Regions from separate parts of the Pseudomonas gorinensis genome, predicted to be linked through region 1. Evidence: predicted binding sites of a transcription regulator. Region 1 holds the regulator's gene; the other holds the start of a gene.

The links. Region 1 encodes FliA, which starts transcription of late flagellar genes. Its sites were predicted from a motif close to CTAAAGTTTNNNNNNNNNNNGCCGNTAA; they were not measured.
Region 2: a site for FliA is predicted at 3,364-3,391, ahead of AB7933_RS07565 (flagellar protein MotY). Genes of this name have one in related genera too.

What each region holds. Positions count from the first base shown of each region.
Region 1 is NZ_CP167125.1:5,325,067-5,332,935, forward strand. It holds gene AB7933_RS24030 (chemotaxis protein CheA) at 1-249, opposite strand, end outside; gene AB7933_RS24035 (protein phosphatase CheZ) at 261-1,049, opposite strand; gene AB7933_RS24040 (chemotaxis response regulator CheY) at 1,068-1,442, opposite strand; gene fliA (RNA polymerase sigma factor FliA) at 1,610-2,350, opposite strand; gene fleN (flagellar synthesis regulator FleN) at 2,347-3,180, opposite strand; gene flhF (flagellar biosynthesis protein FlhF) at 3,286-4,602, opposite strand; gene flhA (flagellar biosynthesis protein FlhA) at 4,614-6,728, opposite strand; gene cspE (transcription antiterminator/RNA stability regulator CspE) at 7,198-7,401, opposite strand; gene AB7933_RS24070 (cold-shock protein) at 7,446-7,646, opposite strand.
Region 2 is NZ_CP167125.1:1,678,519-1,686,387, forward strand. It holds gene bfr (bacterioferritin) at 1-254, opposite strand, end outside; gene AB7933_RS07545 (bacterioferritin-associated ferredoxin) at 456-674, opposite strand; gene AB7933_RS07550 (peroxiredoxin) at 917-1,519, shown strand; gene rnt (ribonuclease T) at 1,584-2,255, opposite strand; gene pyrC (dihydroorotase) at 2,252-3,298, opposite strand; gene AB7933_RS07565 (flagellar protein MotY) at 3,455-4,363, shown strand; gene AB7933_RS07570 (argininosuccinate synthase) at 4,493-5,710, shown strand; gene AB7933_RS07575 (response regulator transcription factor) at 6,322-6,954, shown strand; gene AB7933_RS07580 (PA3496 family putative envelope integrity protein) at 7,028-7,210, opposite strand; gene nth (endonuclease III) at 7,318-7,869, opposite strand, start outside.

The sequences.
Region 1 (7,869 bases):
GTGACGCTCACCCTTGCGCAGGATGTCGAACACGTTTTCGGCGATGTGGCAGCACTCCACCAGCTCATGGAGCTGGAGGAAGCCGGCGCCCCCTTTTACAGTATGAAAACCGCGAAAAATTGCATTGAGCAGGTTCGCATCATCCGGGCGGCTTTCCAGCTCGACCAGTTGTTCGGACAGTTGCTCTAAAATTTCGCCGGCCTCTACAAGGAAATCCTGAAGGATTTCTTCATCGGCGCCGAAGCTCATGGGTGTGCTCCTTAGAAGCCTAAACTGGATAACAGGTCATCTACGTCATCCTGACCTGACACAACGTCTTCACGTTTATCGGCATGAATCTGCGGACCTTCACCCTTGGCGAGATGTTTTTGTGGATCTTTTTCAGAGAGGATCGCTTCGCGGTCATGTTCGATGCCGGCGAAACGGTCGACCTGGCCGGCCATGAGTACCAATTTGAGCAGGTTGCTTTCCACTTCGGTGACCAACTGGGTCACACGCTTGATCACCTGACCGGTCAGGTCCTGGTAATCCTGGGCGAGCAGAATGTCATTGAGGTTGCTGGAAACCGTACGGTTTTCCTGCTCGCTGCGTGACAGGAACCCTTCGACCCGACGGGCCAGCTCACGAAACTCTTCTGCGCCGACTTCACGGCGCATGAAGCGACCCCAGTCAACGCTCAGCGCCTGGGCTTCCGTGGCCATGCCGTTGACCAGGGGCGTGGCGTTTTCCACCAGGTCCATGGTGCGGTTGGCCGCTGCCTCAGTCAGCCTGACCACATAGGACAGGCGTTCGGTGGCGTCGGTGATCTGCGAAATCTCTTCGGCTTGAGGCATGTGCGGGTCAATCTGGAAATTGACGATCGCACTGTGAAGCTCGCGTGTGAGCTTGCCCACCTCCTGGTACAGGCCGCGGTCACGGGTCTGGTTGAGCTGATGGATTAACTGCACCGCATCGCCGAACTGGCCTTTTTCAAGGCTGTCGACCAGCTGGTGAGCATGTTTTTTCAGGGTCGACTCAAAGTCGGCCTGCGATGATTCTTTTTGCTCCATAGCTCCCCCGTGGCAGCATTAGCCGTGGATGCGTTCGAAGATTTTTTCGATCTTCTCTTTCAAGGCCTGCGCAGTGAATGGTTTGACCACATAGCCGTTAACCCCGGCTTGGGCGGCTTCGATGATCTGTTCACGCTTGGCTTCGGCGGTCACCATCAGCACGGGAAGGCTGCGCAGTTTTTCGTCGGCACGCACGTGGCGCAACAAGTCGATACCCGTCATGCCCGGCATGTTCCAATCGGTTACCAGAAAGTCGATGCTCCCGCTGTTGAGGATCGGAATCGCCGTAAGGCCGTCATCCGCCTCGACCGTGTTTGTGAACCCAAGGTCACGCAACAGGTTTTTTATGATCCGCCGCATCGTTGAGAAGTCATCAACGATGAGGATTTTCATGTTCTTGTCCAATTCGACCTCCAAGCAGTCTTAAACGCGCCCAGCACCTGGACGCGCCATTTCAATCAACAGGCGTTACACAAAAAGGACTGCCCAGGGCACCACGGTTAGCCCCCGCGGCGGCCAAGGCCCTCGCGGTTGCGTCTGCAGTGTCCCCACACTGCCTGTCAGCGCGCGCGCCACTCTCCCAATCGCCCCCGCAAGCGGGCCGCGCACTGGCTGTGCAGCTGGCTGACACGCGATTCGCTGACCCCCAGGACCTCACCGATTTCCTTGAGGTTCAGCTCTTCGTCGTAGTACAGCGCCAACACCAGTCGCTCACGCTCCGGCAAATTGGCAATTGCGTCGGCCAATGCGCCCTGGAAGCGTTCATCCTCCAGGTCACGCGACGGCTCCATATGCGTACTCGCGCCGTCCTCGTGCAACCCTTCGTGTTCGCCGTCCTGCAACAGGTCGTCGAAACTGAACAGGCGGCTGCCCAAGGTATCGTTCAAAATCCCGTAATAATCGTCGAGACTCAATTGGAGTTCGGCCGCAACTTCATGATCTTTAGCGTCGCGACCGGTTTTTGCTTCAATTGACCGAATTGCGTCACTGACCATGCGCGTATTGCGGTGTACCGAACGCGGCGCCCAATCGCCTTTACGCACCTCATCGAGCATCGCGCCACGGATACGGATACCCGCATACGTCTCGAAACTCGCGCCCTTGCTCGCGTCGTATTTGGTCGACACTTCGAGAAGGCCGATCATGCCGGCCTGGATCAGGTCTTCGACCTGGACACTGGCGGGGAGGCGTGCCAGCAAGTGATAGGCGATGCGTTTGACCAAAGGCGCGTAACGCTCGATCAACTCACCCTGACTGTCACGGGCGGACTTCTTGTAGGCGTTGTAGCCGGTCGCTGTCATAGCACGGGTCCTGCGCTCGTCTGATGCACCAATCGCTCGACGAAAAACTCCAGATGCCCCCGAGGGTTAGCGGGCAACGGCCAAGTATCGACCTTCTGAGCAATAGCCTTGAACGCCAAGGCGCATTTCGAACGAGGGAACGCTTCGTAGACTGCACGCTGCTTTTGCACAGCCTTGCGCACACACTCGTCATAGGGAACTGCGCCGACGTATTGTAGGGCGACATCGAGAAAGCGATCCGTGACCTTGGTCAACTTGGCGAACAGGTTGCGGCCTTCCTGCGGGCTTTGGGCCATGTTGGCCAGCACGCGGAAGCGGTTCATGCCGTAGTCGCGGTTAAGCAGTTTGATCAGGGCATAGGCGTCGGTGATCGAGGTTGGTTCATCGCAGACCACCAGCAACACTTCCTGCGCGGCGCGCACGAAGCTGACCACCGACTCGCCGATCCCGGCGGCGGTGTCGATCACCAGCACGTCGAGGTTGTCGCCGATATCGCTGAACGCCTGGATCAGACCGGCATGCTGCGCCGGGCTCAGGTGCACCATGCTCTGGGTGCCCGAGGCGGCCGGTACGATACGGATCCCACCGGGGCCCTGGAGCAGCACATCACGCAGCTCACAGCGGCCCTCGATCACATCGGCGAGGGTATGTTTGGGCGTCAGTCCCAGCAGAACGTCGACATTCGCCAGCCCCAGGTCAGCATCCAGCAGCATGACGCGACGGCCAAGCTCTGCCAGCGCCAGGGACAAATTCACTGACACGTTAGTTTTCCCGACGCCACCTTTGCCGCCGGTCACCGCGATCACCTGTACGGGATGCATGCTGCCCATTTTATTTCTTTACCTTGTCTTGCTTAGACGCAGGCTACATGGCTTGGCCGCGTGAATCGCTTGCAGACCATCGATGTAGATACATTTCACGGTGTTCATACTGACTCAACCCACCCGTTTTGCCGGGTTGTGGTAGAGGTCAGCGAACATGTCGGCCATCGCTTCCTCGCTAGGCTCTTCTTGCATTTGCACGCTGACGGCACGGCTGACCAACTGATGACGGCGCGGCAGATGCAGGTCATCCGGGATCCGCGGCCCGTCGGTCAGGTAGGCGACCGGTAGTTCATGACTGATGGCCAGGCTCAACACCTCGCCCAGACTCGCCGTTTCATCAAGCTTAGTCAGGATGCAGCCGGCCAGCCCGCAGCGCTTGTAGCTATGGTACGCAGCGGTAAGAACTTGTTTTTGGCTGGTGGTTGCAAGCACCAGGTAATTTTTAGACTTGATGCCACGCCCGGCCAGGCTTTCCAGTTGCAGGCGCAAGGCCGGGTCGCTGGCTTGCAGCCCCGCGGTGTCGATCAGCACCACGCGTTTACGCAGCAACGGGTCGAGCGCGTTGGCCAGCGACTGGCCCGGGTCGACGTGGGTCACCGACACATTGAGGATGCGACCCAGGGTCTTGAGTTGCTCCTGGGCGCCGATACGGTAGCTGTCCATGCTCACCAGCGCGATATTCGAAGCGCCGTATTTGAGCACATAACGGGCCGCCAGCTTGGCCAGGGTGGTGGTCTTGCCCATGCCGGCAGGGCCGACCATGGCGATCACGCCGCCCTCTTCCAGGGGTTCGATTTCCGGGGTGGCGATCATCCGCGCCAGGTGGGCCAGCAACATGCGCCAGGCCTGGCGAGGTTCTTCGATTTCGGTGGTCAGCGCCAACAGGTCGCGGGACAACGGGCCAGACAGGCCGATGCGTTGCAGGCGACGCCAGAGGTTAGCCTGGTGCGGTTTGCTGCCTTGCAACTGGGTCCAGGCCAGCGAGCCCAACTGCACTTCCAGCAATTCACGCAGGCCGTTGAGTTCAAAGCGCATCGAATCGAACACGCGCTGGTCGACTGCGGCAGCCGGCGCGGGCGCTGCAGGACGTGGCGGTTCTTTGAACGTAGGTTCGACCAGCGGCTCGGCAGCGGTCAGCGGCAAGCCGGCGAACAACTGGCGATTGGTGGTGGCATCGCTGTCACCCCGCATGCTCAGCTCAGCCTGGGCCGACACAATGCGCGAGGCGGTCTTGCGCAGCTCGTCTTCGAGTTCCATGTTCGGCACGCGCGGGGCCAGCGCCGAAGGGGTGTAATCCAGGGCAGCCGTCAGCTCGACACCGCCAGCAATACGGCGGTTACCGATAATCGCAGCGTCGGCGCCCAGCTCATCACGGACCAGTTTCATGGCCTGACGCATATCGGCGGCGAAAAAACGCTTTACTTGCATAACCCACTACCTCAGCCGTTGGGCCCAACTGTCGCGACGATGGTCACTTGCTTATTGTCAGGAATTTCCTGGTAAGCCAATACGTGCAAATTCGGTACTGCCAGGCGTCCAAACCGCGACAACATCGCTCGGACCGGGCCTGCTACCAACAGAATCACCGGCTGGCCCTGCATTTCCTGGCGCTGCGCCGCGTCGATCAACGAACGCTGCAGCTTTTCAGCCATGCTCGGCTCCAGCAGGACACCCTCTTCCTGGCCAAGTCCGGCCTTCTGAATACTATTGAGCAATATTTGTTCCAACCTTGGTTCCAAGGTGATCACAGGCAGCTCGGAGTCAAGCCCCACAATGCTTTGCACGATTGCGCGGGACAATCCGACACGCACCGCAGCCACCAGCGCGGCAGTATCTTGACTCTTGGCGGCATTGTTGGCGATAGCCTCGGCGATGCTGCGAATATCGCGTACCGGCACCTGTTCGGCGAGCAACGCCTGCAGCACTTTGAGCAGCTGCGACAGCGACAGCACGCCCGGCACCAGCTCTTCGGCCAGTTTTGGCGAGGCTTTGCTGAGCAACCCCATCAATTGCTGGACTTCTTCGTGGCCGATCAGCTCGTGTGAGTGCTTGTACAGAATCTGGTTGAGGTGGGTGGCGACCACGGTGCTGGCGTCCACCACGGTGTAACCCAGCGACTGCGCCTGGCTGCGTTGGCTGATTTCGATCCACACCGCTTCCAGGCCAAAAGCCGGATCTTTGGCGGTAATGCCGTTGAGCGTGCCGAACACCTGGCCGGGGTTGATCGCCAGTTCGCGGTCGGGGTAGATCTCGGCTTCCGCGAGGATCACGCCCATCAGGGTCAGGCGGTAGGCGCTGGGGGCCAGGTCGAGGTTGTCGCGGATGTGTACGGTGGGCATCAGGAAGCCCAGGTCCTGGGACAGCTTCTTGCGCACCCCCTTGATCCGCGCGAGCAATTGCCCACCCTGGTTGCGGTCGACCAGCGGAATCAGGCGGTAGCCGACTTCCAGGCCGATCATGTCGATCGGGGTCACGTCGTCCCAGCCCAATTCCTTGGTTTCCTGGGCACGGGCCGGGGATGGCAGCAGTTCCTGCTGGCGCGCGATCTCTTGCTGGGCCTTCACCTTGATCGTGTTCTGTTTTTTCCAGAACAGGTAGGCGCCACCCGCAGCCATGGCCGCCATGCTGAGGAACGACACATGGGGCATGCCGGGCACGAGCCCCATGATCGCCATGATGCCCGCCGCCACGGCCAGCGCCTTGGGCGAGGCAAACATCTGCCGGCTGATCTGCTTGCCCATGTCTTCGGAGCCCGACGCACGGGTCACCATGATCGCCGCAGCTGTAGATAACAACAGTGATGGCAATTGCGCCACTAAACCGTCACCGATGGTCAGCAAGGCATACACCTTGCCGGCATCGCCGAAGGTCATGCCGTGCTGGAAGATCCCGACCGCCATGCCGCCGATCAGGTTGATGAACAGAATCAACAGGCCCGCGATGGCGTCACCGCGTACAAACTTACTGGCGCCGTCCATGGAGCCATAGAACTCGGCTTCCTGGGCCACTTCCAGGCGGCGCGACTTGGCCTGGTTCTGATCGATCAGGCCAGCGTTGAGGTCGGCGTCAATGGCCATTTGCTTGCCGGGCATGGCGTCGAGGGTAAAGCGCGCGCTCACCTCGGAAATCCGCCCGGCACCCTTGGTCACCACCACGAAGTTGATGATCATCAGGATCGCGAACACCACGATACCGACCACGTAGTTACCGCCGATCACCACCTCACCGAAGGCCTGGATCACCTTGCCTGCGGCAGCATGGCCGTCCTGGCCGTGGAGCATCACCACCCGCGTGGAGGCCACGTTCAGCGCCAGCCGCAGCAGGGTCGCAATCAGCAGGATCGTCGGGAACACCGCGAAATCCAGCGGCCGCAGGGCATACACGCAGACCAACAGGACGACGACGGACAAAGCGATGTTGAAGGTGAAGAACACATCGAGCAGGAACGGCGGCATCGGCAACATCATCATTGCCAGCATCACCAGCAACAACAACGGCACACCCAGGTTGCCCCGTGACAAATCAGTCAGGGTGCCACGGGCCGTGCTGAGCATTTGAGAGCGATCTACCACCGGTATTCCCCGTATCCCTTAAAGCAAACTTTTGACGCCAGTTGGCGACTTGAAGGCGGTATTGCAAGAAGCCTTCCAACTTTGCTTTTGAGGGTATGGATCGCTACAGGCGCCCGAGTTCTACCGGATATACACCGTTCAAATGTGGGAGGGGCGGTGCGACGATTCGACTTGCCCCCGATTGCAGTGTGTCAGGCCAAGAACAGGTGACTGATGCGCCGCTATCGGGGGCAAGCCCCCTCCCACCTATCGGAGGTGCATCCATCCGTTGCCACCTGGGATATGCCGGGGTCATTGAATTGGGCGGGGCAAAACGCGAAGGTGCGCTGGGCGTTGCGCAGTTGATCGGGCTGGCAAAGCTGCTGGCTGACAGAGTGCTGGAGGACAGCGAGCACTTGATGGCCTGATGGCTGATCGTTCCTGCAGCACCCTGCAGGAACGATCATCAAGCTCATAGGACACGTACGTTGGCAGCCTGCGGGCCCTTTTGGCCTTGAGTGACCTCGAACTCGACCTTTTGATTCTCCTCAAGGCTTTTGTAACCCGCAGACTGAATCGTCGAGTAGTGGACAAAAAGATCCGGACTGCCGTCGTCGGGAGTGATGAAGCCAAACCCCTTCTCTGCGTTGAACCACTTCACAGTACCCGTAGCCATAGCCGTTCTCCGAACACTTCAATTAAGGACCTGCACAGGTGTCGTCAGATCAGTTTTACGTCATAGGCATAGATGCCATCCGGTCGATGGATCATCAGGAACGAGACTTTCTGCCCCTTCGAAAGCCTGTGTCCACCCGAGCCGCGCCGATCTACTGACACGTCGTCCCCGCCTTCATCCGGCGCAATAGAGCCCTTGCCGGTCTTCTGGTTATAAGCTTTGACTCTGCCTGTAAATGGCTTCATCACTTCACATCCTGCATCTTGTTGCGCAGTGCCTGAGGCAATAGAAACGCGATAAGGCGATGGTGGCTACTGTCAAAGTTGACAGGTTGAGGGGTGTTTGCGATGAGCGGTCATAGGGGAAGGAGAGCACATTTGTGGCGAGCGGGCTTGCCCCGCGTCGGGCTGCGAAGCGGCCCCAAAAACAGACACTGAGTTGCGCCTGAAGGACTGCAGTGTTCCTGCC
Region 2 (7,869 bases), 3.4 Mb from region 1:
TCCTGGGTGTGTTCGCCGATGTTCAGCTTGCCCAGGTCCTGCACGTTGGGCAGGCCTTCCAGGAACAGGATGCGCTTGATCAGCGCGTCGGCGTCCTTCATGGCCTTGATCGATTCTTTGTATTCGCGTTTGCCCAGCTTTTCGAGGCCCCAATCGTCATACATGCGTGCATGCAGGAAGTACTGATTGATCGCGACCAGTTCATTGCCAAGGATTTTATTGAGTTGCTGGATGACTGAGATGTCGCCTTTCATGACTGGGGTCCTGCCCTGTAATAGCTGTATATAGGGCGGAGTTTGAGTGTCGAAACCCCTACTGTCAAACCTAAGTTATTGAATAATAAATGAAAATTAATAGGAATAAGAATGTTTGTGTTCCGCGTCTTGACGCTAACTAATTGAAATACGGGCATAAAAAAACCGGACACTCTGTCCGGTTCTTTAAAACACGCTTATTTAAGCGTGTGTAAATTCTGCTGAGTAGGGGAGCGCGGCCTGGGCTGTTTGCAGCTGCGTCAGGGTTTCCCGTACCACTTGCTTGGCGAGGCAGGCGCATTTGCCGCATTGGCTGGCAACGCCGGTGGTTTCACGCACTTCTTTGTAGCTGCAGCAACCTTCATAGATTGCTTCGCGGATTTGTCCGTCGGTGACGCCAGTGCAGAGGCAGACATACATAAGGGAGAACCGTCGCGGGTTGAGGCTTAAGTGCGATGGATCTTAATGTTAACGAGAATGATTGTCAAAGTAGAATCGTAGGTCTTTAGGCTAAACGCCCGCGCGCTGACGAACGGTTTTTTCAGTGTATGATGTTCGGTCTTCACGAAGCGTGACTGCGTCACAGGTCTGTCGCTTAGGTGCGACAGACTCGAGCCCGGTCCTTTTACTTCAATCGTCACCCCTACATCAGGAGATAACCCATGAGCGTACTCGTCGGTAAACAAGCCCCGGATTTCGACGTCCCAGCCGTCCTCGGCAATGGCGAAATCGTTGACAGCTTCAAATTGTCTGAAGCCATCAAAGGCAAATACGGCCTGGTGTTTTTCTACCCGCTGGACTTCACCTTTGTCTGCCCTTCGGAACTGATCGCCCTGGATCACCGCATGGCCGATTTCAAGGCGCGCAATGTTGAAGTGGTCGCCGTTTCCATCGACTCCCATTTCACCCACAACGCCTGGCGTAATACTGCCATCAATGATGGCGGCATCGGCAAAGTCCAATACACCATGGCTGCCGACATGAAGCACGACATCGCCAAGGCCTACGACGTTGAGTCCGAAGGCGGCGTGGCTTTCCGTGGCGCGTTCCTGATCGATGACAAGGGCGTTGTGCGCTCGCAGATCATCAACGACCTGCCGCTGGGCCGTAACATGGAAGAGCTGATCCGTCTGGTCGACGCCCTGCAATTCCACGAAGAACACGGCGAAGTCTGCCCTGCCAACTGGAAAAAAGGCGATAAAGGCATGAACGCTTCGCCTGAAGGTGTTGCGGCTTACCTGACCGAGAACGCTGGCAAGCTGTAAGCCAGATTCCGGGTAAAAAAAACCGGCCTGAGAGGGCCGGTTTTTTTATGCGCGGGCGATGAACTCAGTCGCTGAAGTCTTCCCAGCCACCCATCTGTTTCCAACGGTTGACGATACCGCAGAACAGTTCGGCGGTCTTTTCAGTGTCGTAGCGGGCCGAATGGGCTTCGCGTCCGTCAAAGTCGATACCGGCCGCCTGGCAGGCTTTGGCCAAGACGGTCTGGCCATAGGCCAGGCCGGCCAGGGTCGCCGTGTCAAAGCTGGAGAACGGGTGGAACGGGTTGCGCTTCATGTCCAGGCGTGCCACTGCGGCGTTGAGGAAGCCCAGGTCGAAGCTGCTGTTGTGACCCACCAGGATCGCGCGTTTGCAGCCATTGGCCTTCAATGCCTTGCGCACGCCACGAAAGATATCGGTCAGCGCCGCTTCTTCACTGACTGCCATGCGCAACGGGTGATCAAGCTTGATCCCGGTGAACTCCAGGGCCGCGGCTTCGATATTGGCGCCTTCGAACGGTTCAACCCGGAAGAAGTGCGTGTGTTCCGGGAACACGAAGCCCTGTTCATCCATGCCAATGGTGGTGGCCGCGATTTCCAGCAGGGCATCGGTGGCGCAGTTGAAGCCCCCGGTTTCTACGTCGATGACAACCGGCAGATAGCCGCGAAACCGCTCGGCCATCGGGTGACGGGAACCGCCACCGCTATGTTCGTGTTCGTCGTCGTAATGGTCTTCACTCACTTGCTTTCCTCCAGCAGGCGCCAGCGCAGTGTTTCACCGGCGCGCAGCGGGATAACAGTCAGCTCGCCAAACGGCAGGCTGGCAGGGGCGGTCCAGTCTTCACGGACCAGGGTAATGCGATCGGTATTCGCCGGCAGGCCATAGAAACGTGGACCGTTGAGGCTGGCGAAGCCTTCGAGCTTGTCCAGGGCATTGCGCTGTTCGAATGCTTCGGCATACAGCTCGATGGCGGCATACGCGGTGTAGCACCCGGCACAACCGCATGCGGCTTCCTTGGCGTGCTGGGCATGGGGAGCCGAGTCGGTACCGAGGAAGAACTTCGGGTTGCCGCTGGTGGCGGCGTCCAGCAAGGCCACCTGGTGGGTATTGCGCTTGAGAATCGGCAGGCAATAGAAGTGCGGCCGAATCCCGCCCACCAGCATGTGGTTGCGGTTGTAGAGCAGGTGATGCGCAGTGATGGTCGCGCCCACGTTGGCCGAGGCCTCGGTGACGAACTGCACGGCATCCGCCGTGGTGATGTGTTCGAACACCACCTTGAGCGTGGGGAACAGCTCGACCACGCGGCGCATGTGCTCGTCGATGAAGATCTTCTCGCGATCGAACACGTCGACGTCGCCACGGGTGACTTCACCGTGGATCAACAGCGGCATTCCAACTTCAGCCATGGCCTCGATGGCGGGCAGGATCTTATCGATGCTGGTCACGCCTGAGTCGGAGTTGGTGGTTGCGCCCGCCGGGTACAGCTTGGCGGCGTGCACGAAACCGCAGGCCTTGGCCTCACGAATTTCTTCGGGCTGGGTGCGGTCGGTCAGGTAGAGCACCATCAGCGGTTCGAAGCGGCTGCCGGCCGGCCGCGCAGCGAGGATACGCTGGCGATAGGCGTCGGCTTGCTCGGCATTGCGCACCGGAGGTACCAGGTTAGGCATGATGATGGCGCGGCCAAACGTACGCGCTACATCGGCCACGGTTTGGGGCAACGCAGCACCATCGCGAAGATGAATATGCCAGTCGTCGGGACGCAGCAGGGTCAGGCGGTCGGACATTGGGGATTCCAGGCGGGTCAATCTGGTGGGAATGCTACCGGAAAAGACTCTTGCAGGCACTCGCTATCAAGTTTTGCAGGATGCGACCGATATCCCTGGGTATGCCTTAACGATGTATGACGCTTTGAAGTGTTGTAGAAACCAGTGGAGCCTCCCGTGCGCCAGCATTATCTAGCCCTGCTCAGTGTGTTCGCCAGCCTGCCTGCGATGGCCCTCACGTTCCAGACACGTCTGGAAAATATTGAGTGGAAGGTGGAAGGCGACCAATTCGAGTGCCGCCTGACCCAGCCGATCACCGATTTCGGCTCGGGTGAGTTCGTGCGCCGGGCCGGCGAGCAGGCCACGTTCCGTTTGAAAGCCTACAGCGGCGCGTTGGGCGCGGGCTCGGCCACGTTGCTGGCGGCCGCTGCGCCCTGGCAACCGGGCCGGGGCGATATCAACCTCGGCGCCGTGCACGCGGGCAGTGGCGATGTTCTGTTCAACAGTTCCCAGGCCCAGGCCGGGCGCCTGTTCACCGGTTTGCTCGAGGGGCGCAGCCCGACCGTGCGGCATTACGCCCGCGAGGGCGGCTATTCGGAAATTCGCCTGTTACCGGTGAAATTCAACAAGGCCTATAACGACTATCAACTGTGCACCGCCAAGCTGTTACCGATGAATTACGATCAGGTCAAACAGACCGAAATCGGCTTCCCTGGTGGAGGCATCGAACTGGATGCTGCGGCCAAGCGCAAGCTGGCGGTGATTCTCGCGTTCATGAAAGCCGACCCGACGGTGAACCATATCGAGTTGAACGGCCACTCCGACAACAGCGGCAATCGCCTGACCAACCGCGATGTGTCGCGCCGGCGTGCCCTGGCGGTGATGGACTACTTCAAGGCCAATGGTATCCAGGAGTCGCAGATCACGATGCGCTTCCATGGCGAAAGCTACCCCCTGGCGCCTAATACCAACGCCGCCAACCGCGCCCGTAACCGCCGCGTGAACATTCAGCTCGAGCGCGTTGCCGTTCCGGACAAAACGGCGCCCCAGGCCAAGGCCCCCAGCAACCCTGCTGCCACGTCATAAGGTGCGACCATCGGTCGCTCGGTCGACATAATCTGTCGCTTTATCTTCATTTGCTGTCGCGCCCCTGTAAATTCACGGTTTTGGTCGGTAGAATCGACGCCTTTCCGTAAAACCCCGTGGAGTGATGGCATGGCCGACGTAAACAAGGTCGTTCTCGCGTATTCCGGCGGCCTGGACACTTCGGTGATCCTCAAGTGGCTGCAGGATACTTATAACTGTGAAGTGGTGACCTTCACCGCTGACCTGGGTCAGGGCGAAGAGGTCGAACCTGCACGTGCCAAGGCGCAAGCCATGGGCGTGAAAGAGATCTACATTGACGACCTGCGCGAAGAGTTCGTCCGCGATTTCGTTTTCCCGATGTTTCGCGCCAACACCGTCTACGAAGGTGAGTACCTGCTGGGTACTTCCATCGCACGCCCGCTGATCGCCAAGCGCTTGATCGAAATCGCCAACGAAACCGGCGCTGACGCCATTTCCCATGGTGCCACCGGCAAGGGCAACGACCAGGTACGCTTCGAATTGGGCGCCTACGCGCTGAAGCCTGGTGTGAAAGTGATTGCTCCTTGGCGTGAGTGGGACCTGCTGTCCCGTGAAAAGCTGATGGATTACGCTGAAAAGCACGCGATCCCGATCGAGCGTCATGGCAAGAAGAAATCCCCGTACTCGATGGATGCCAACCTGCTGCACATCTCCTATGAAGGCGGCGTGCTGGAAGACACCTGGACCGAGCACGAAGAAGACATGTGGAAATGGACCGTCTCCCCGGAGAACGCTCCCGACAAGCCGCAATACCTGGAACTGACCTACCGCAACGGCGATATCGTCGCGCTGGACGGTGTCGAAATGACCCCGGCCACCGTGCTGGCGACCTTGAACCGTATCGGTGGCGCGCACGGTATCGGCCGTCTCGACATCGTCGAGAACCGCTACGTGGGCATGAAGTCCCGTGGCTGCTATGAAACCCCGGGTGGCACCATCATGCTGCGCGCTCACCGCGCCATCGAATCCATCACCCTGGATCGCGAAGTGGCTCACCTCAAAGACGAGCTGATGCCCAAGTACGCCAGCCTGATCTACACAGGCTACTGGTGGAGCCCTGAGCGCCTGATGCTGCAACAGATGATCGATGCTTCCCAGGTCCACGTGAACGGCGTTGTACGTCTGAAGCTGTACAAGGGCAATGTGATCGTTACTGGTCGTAAGTCGGATGAATCGCTGTTCGACGCCAATATCGCCACCTTCGAAGAAGATGGCGGCGCCTACAACCAGGCGGACGCGGCAGGCTTCATCAAGTTGAACGCACTGCGCATGCGCATTGCGGCCAACAAGGGTCGCAAGTTGTTCTGAGTCTTTAAGATGGTGTGAAAGATGGCCCCTTTTTCAAGGGGCCATTTTTTTTGCCTTGAAAAAGGTGGGAACCCCATATGTTTAAGCAGTGTTTAATGCGGAATTTTAAGCGCTTAAAAAGTTGAGTTTGCGGGCGTAGCTGTTTTTAAAGGTATGAATGAATTATTTACACCTGATCAGGAACTATGTCTTACAGAAAGTTCACTCACAAAAGTGCGGGGCAGTTGTAAGACGCAGAAAGTTCTGTAGGAAAATTAGGGTGTAAGTAGATATGTTAAATGGAACTGAAAGAGTCAGGCTTTTTTTGCCAGCTCGTACGCGTGAAGGCGACAAACAAGGGGCGTTTCCTGAAACTCCTGTGCGCCACGTTTACCTTCACCCCCTTATGTATTGGATATTTCACTCAAAATATGTGTGCCCCCGGAAAGGTCTGAAAGGCTCCATAAAACTCGATACATCCGCGTTGGTGATTTTTTGTAGGTTAATTCCTATCTGGTTGTGGGTTGGGTCTCTGCTTGCTGTTGCTCAGGGGGGAATGCTATGCCAACTAGGAAACGACTAGGCTATTGTGCTTGCTCTGAATAATTCGAACAGCGAAATTGGACTTTCTCATGAATAAAGTGCTGATCGTGGATGATCATCCCGTCATTCGTCTTGCTGTGCGTATGCTAATGGAACGCCATGGTTATGAGGTCGTTGCCGAGACCGATAACGGTGTCGATGCGTTGCAACTTGCGCGGGAGCATATGCCGGACATTGTCATACTGGATATTGGAATTCCCAAACTGGATGGTCTGGAAGTTATCTGTCGACTGTCCTCCACCAAACAGGCCACGCCGTTCAAGGTGCTGGTGCTGACATCGCAGGCACCCGGGCATTTCTCCATGCGTTGCATGCAGGCAGGGGCGGCCGGCTACGTGTGCAAGCAGCAGGACCTGACCGAGTTGCTGAGTGCTATCAAGGCGGTGCTCTCCGGCTACAGTTACTTCCCGAATCAGGCGCTGAACTCGGTACGTTCCACCATGGGCAACGCCAGTGAGGCGGACATGGTCGAGCGTCTCTCCGGCCGGGAGATGATGGTATTGCAGCAATTGGCGCGTGGTAAAACCAACAAGGAGATTGCCGATGGCATGTTCCTCAGCAACAAGACCGTGAGTACTTACAAAACGCGCTTGCTGCTCAAGCTCAATGCACGCTCCCTGGTCGACTTGATCGAGTTGGCCCAGCGCAACGGGCTGGTATAGGGGAGGGCGTCATCAAGGTAGATCGGCAGAAAAAAGCCTCCGCAAGGGAGGCTTCCGGCCGTCATCGGCTCTATCAGAGGTCGAAATCGTAGTCGGCCAGCTGTTTTTGCAAGCGTCGCTCTTCCAGGAGATTGTCGATAGTGCGGCGTTTGCTTAGATTGGTCTTGGCCACCTCTACTACAGGTGTTTCTGCCCCGTCGTCATCCGACTCAACGAGGTCGTCATCCACTTCCAGTTGTTCTTTGCCAGTGCTCATAAGGTTAACTCCGGGCTAAGACTGCCGTTGGCGCTCCTTATAACGATAATCCATGGATGGGTAAAAAAGATTTTTTCAATCGACTGATCGTAAAAATCAATGATTCCTCAATCGTCGGAGGTTTTTTCCTTGTACTCGCATAGGTCCTCGATGCGACAGCTGCCGCAGCGTGGCTTGCGCGCCTGGCAGACATAACGCCCGTGCAGGATCAGCCAATGATGCGAATCGAGCAGATAGGGCTTGGGAACAAACTTCATCAGCTGCTTTTCCACTTCCACCACGTTCTTCCCGCGTGCAATGCCGGTGCGGTTGCTGACACGAAAAATATGTGTGTCCACGGCCATTGTCAGCTGGCGAAACGCCGTATTGAGCACCACATTGGCCGTCTTGCGGCCCACGCCGGGCAGCGCTTCCAAGGCTTCGCGTGTTTGCGGTACTTCACCGCCATGCCGCTCCACCAGCAGGCGGCAGGTCTCGATGACATTCTTGGCCTTGCTGTTATACAGGCCGATGGTCTTGATGTACTCGGACAAACCCTCAACGCCCAGGGCATAAATCGCCGCGGGTGTGTTCGCCACAGGAAATAGCTTGGCCGTGGCCTTGTTGACGCCCACATCGGTCGATTGGGCCGAGAGAATCACGGCAATCAGCAACTCGAA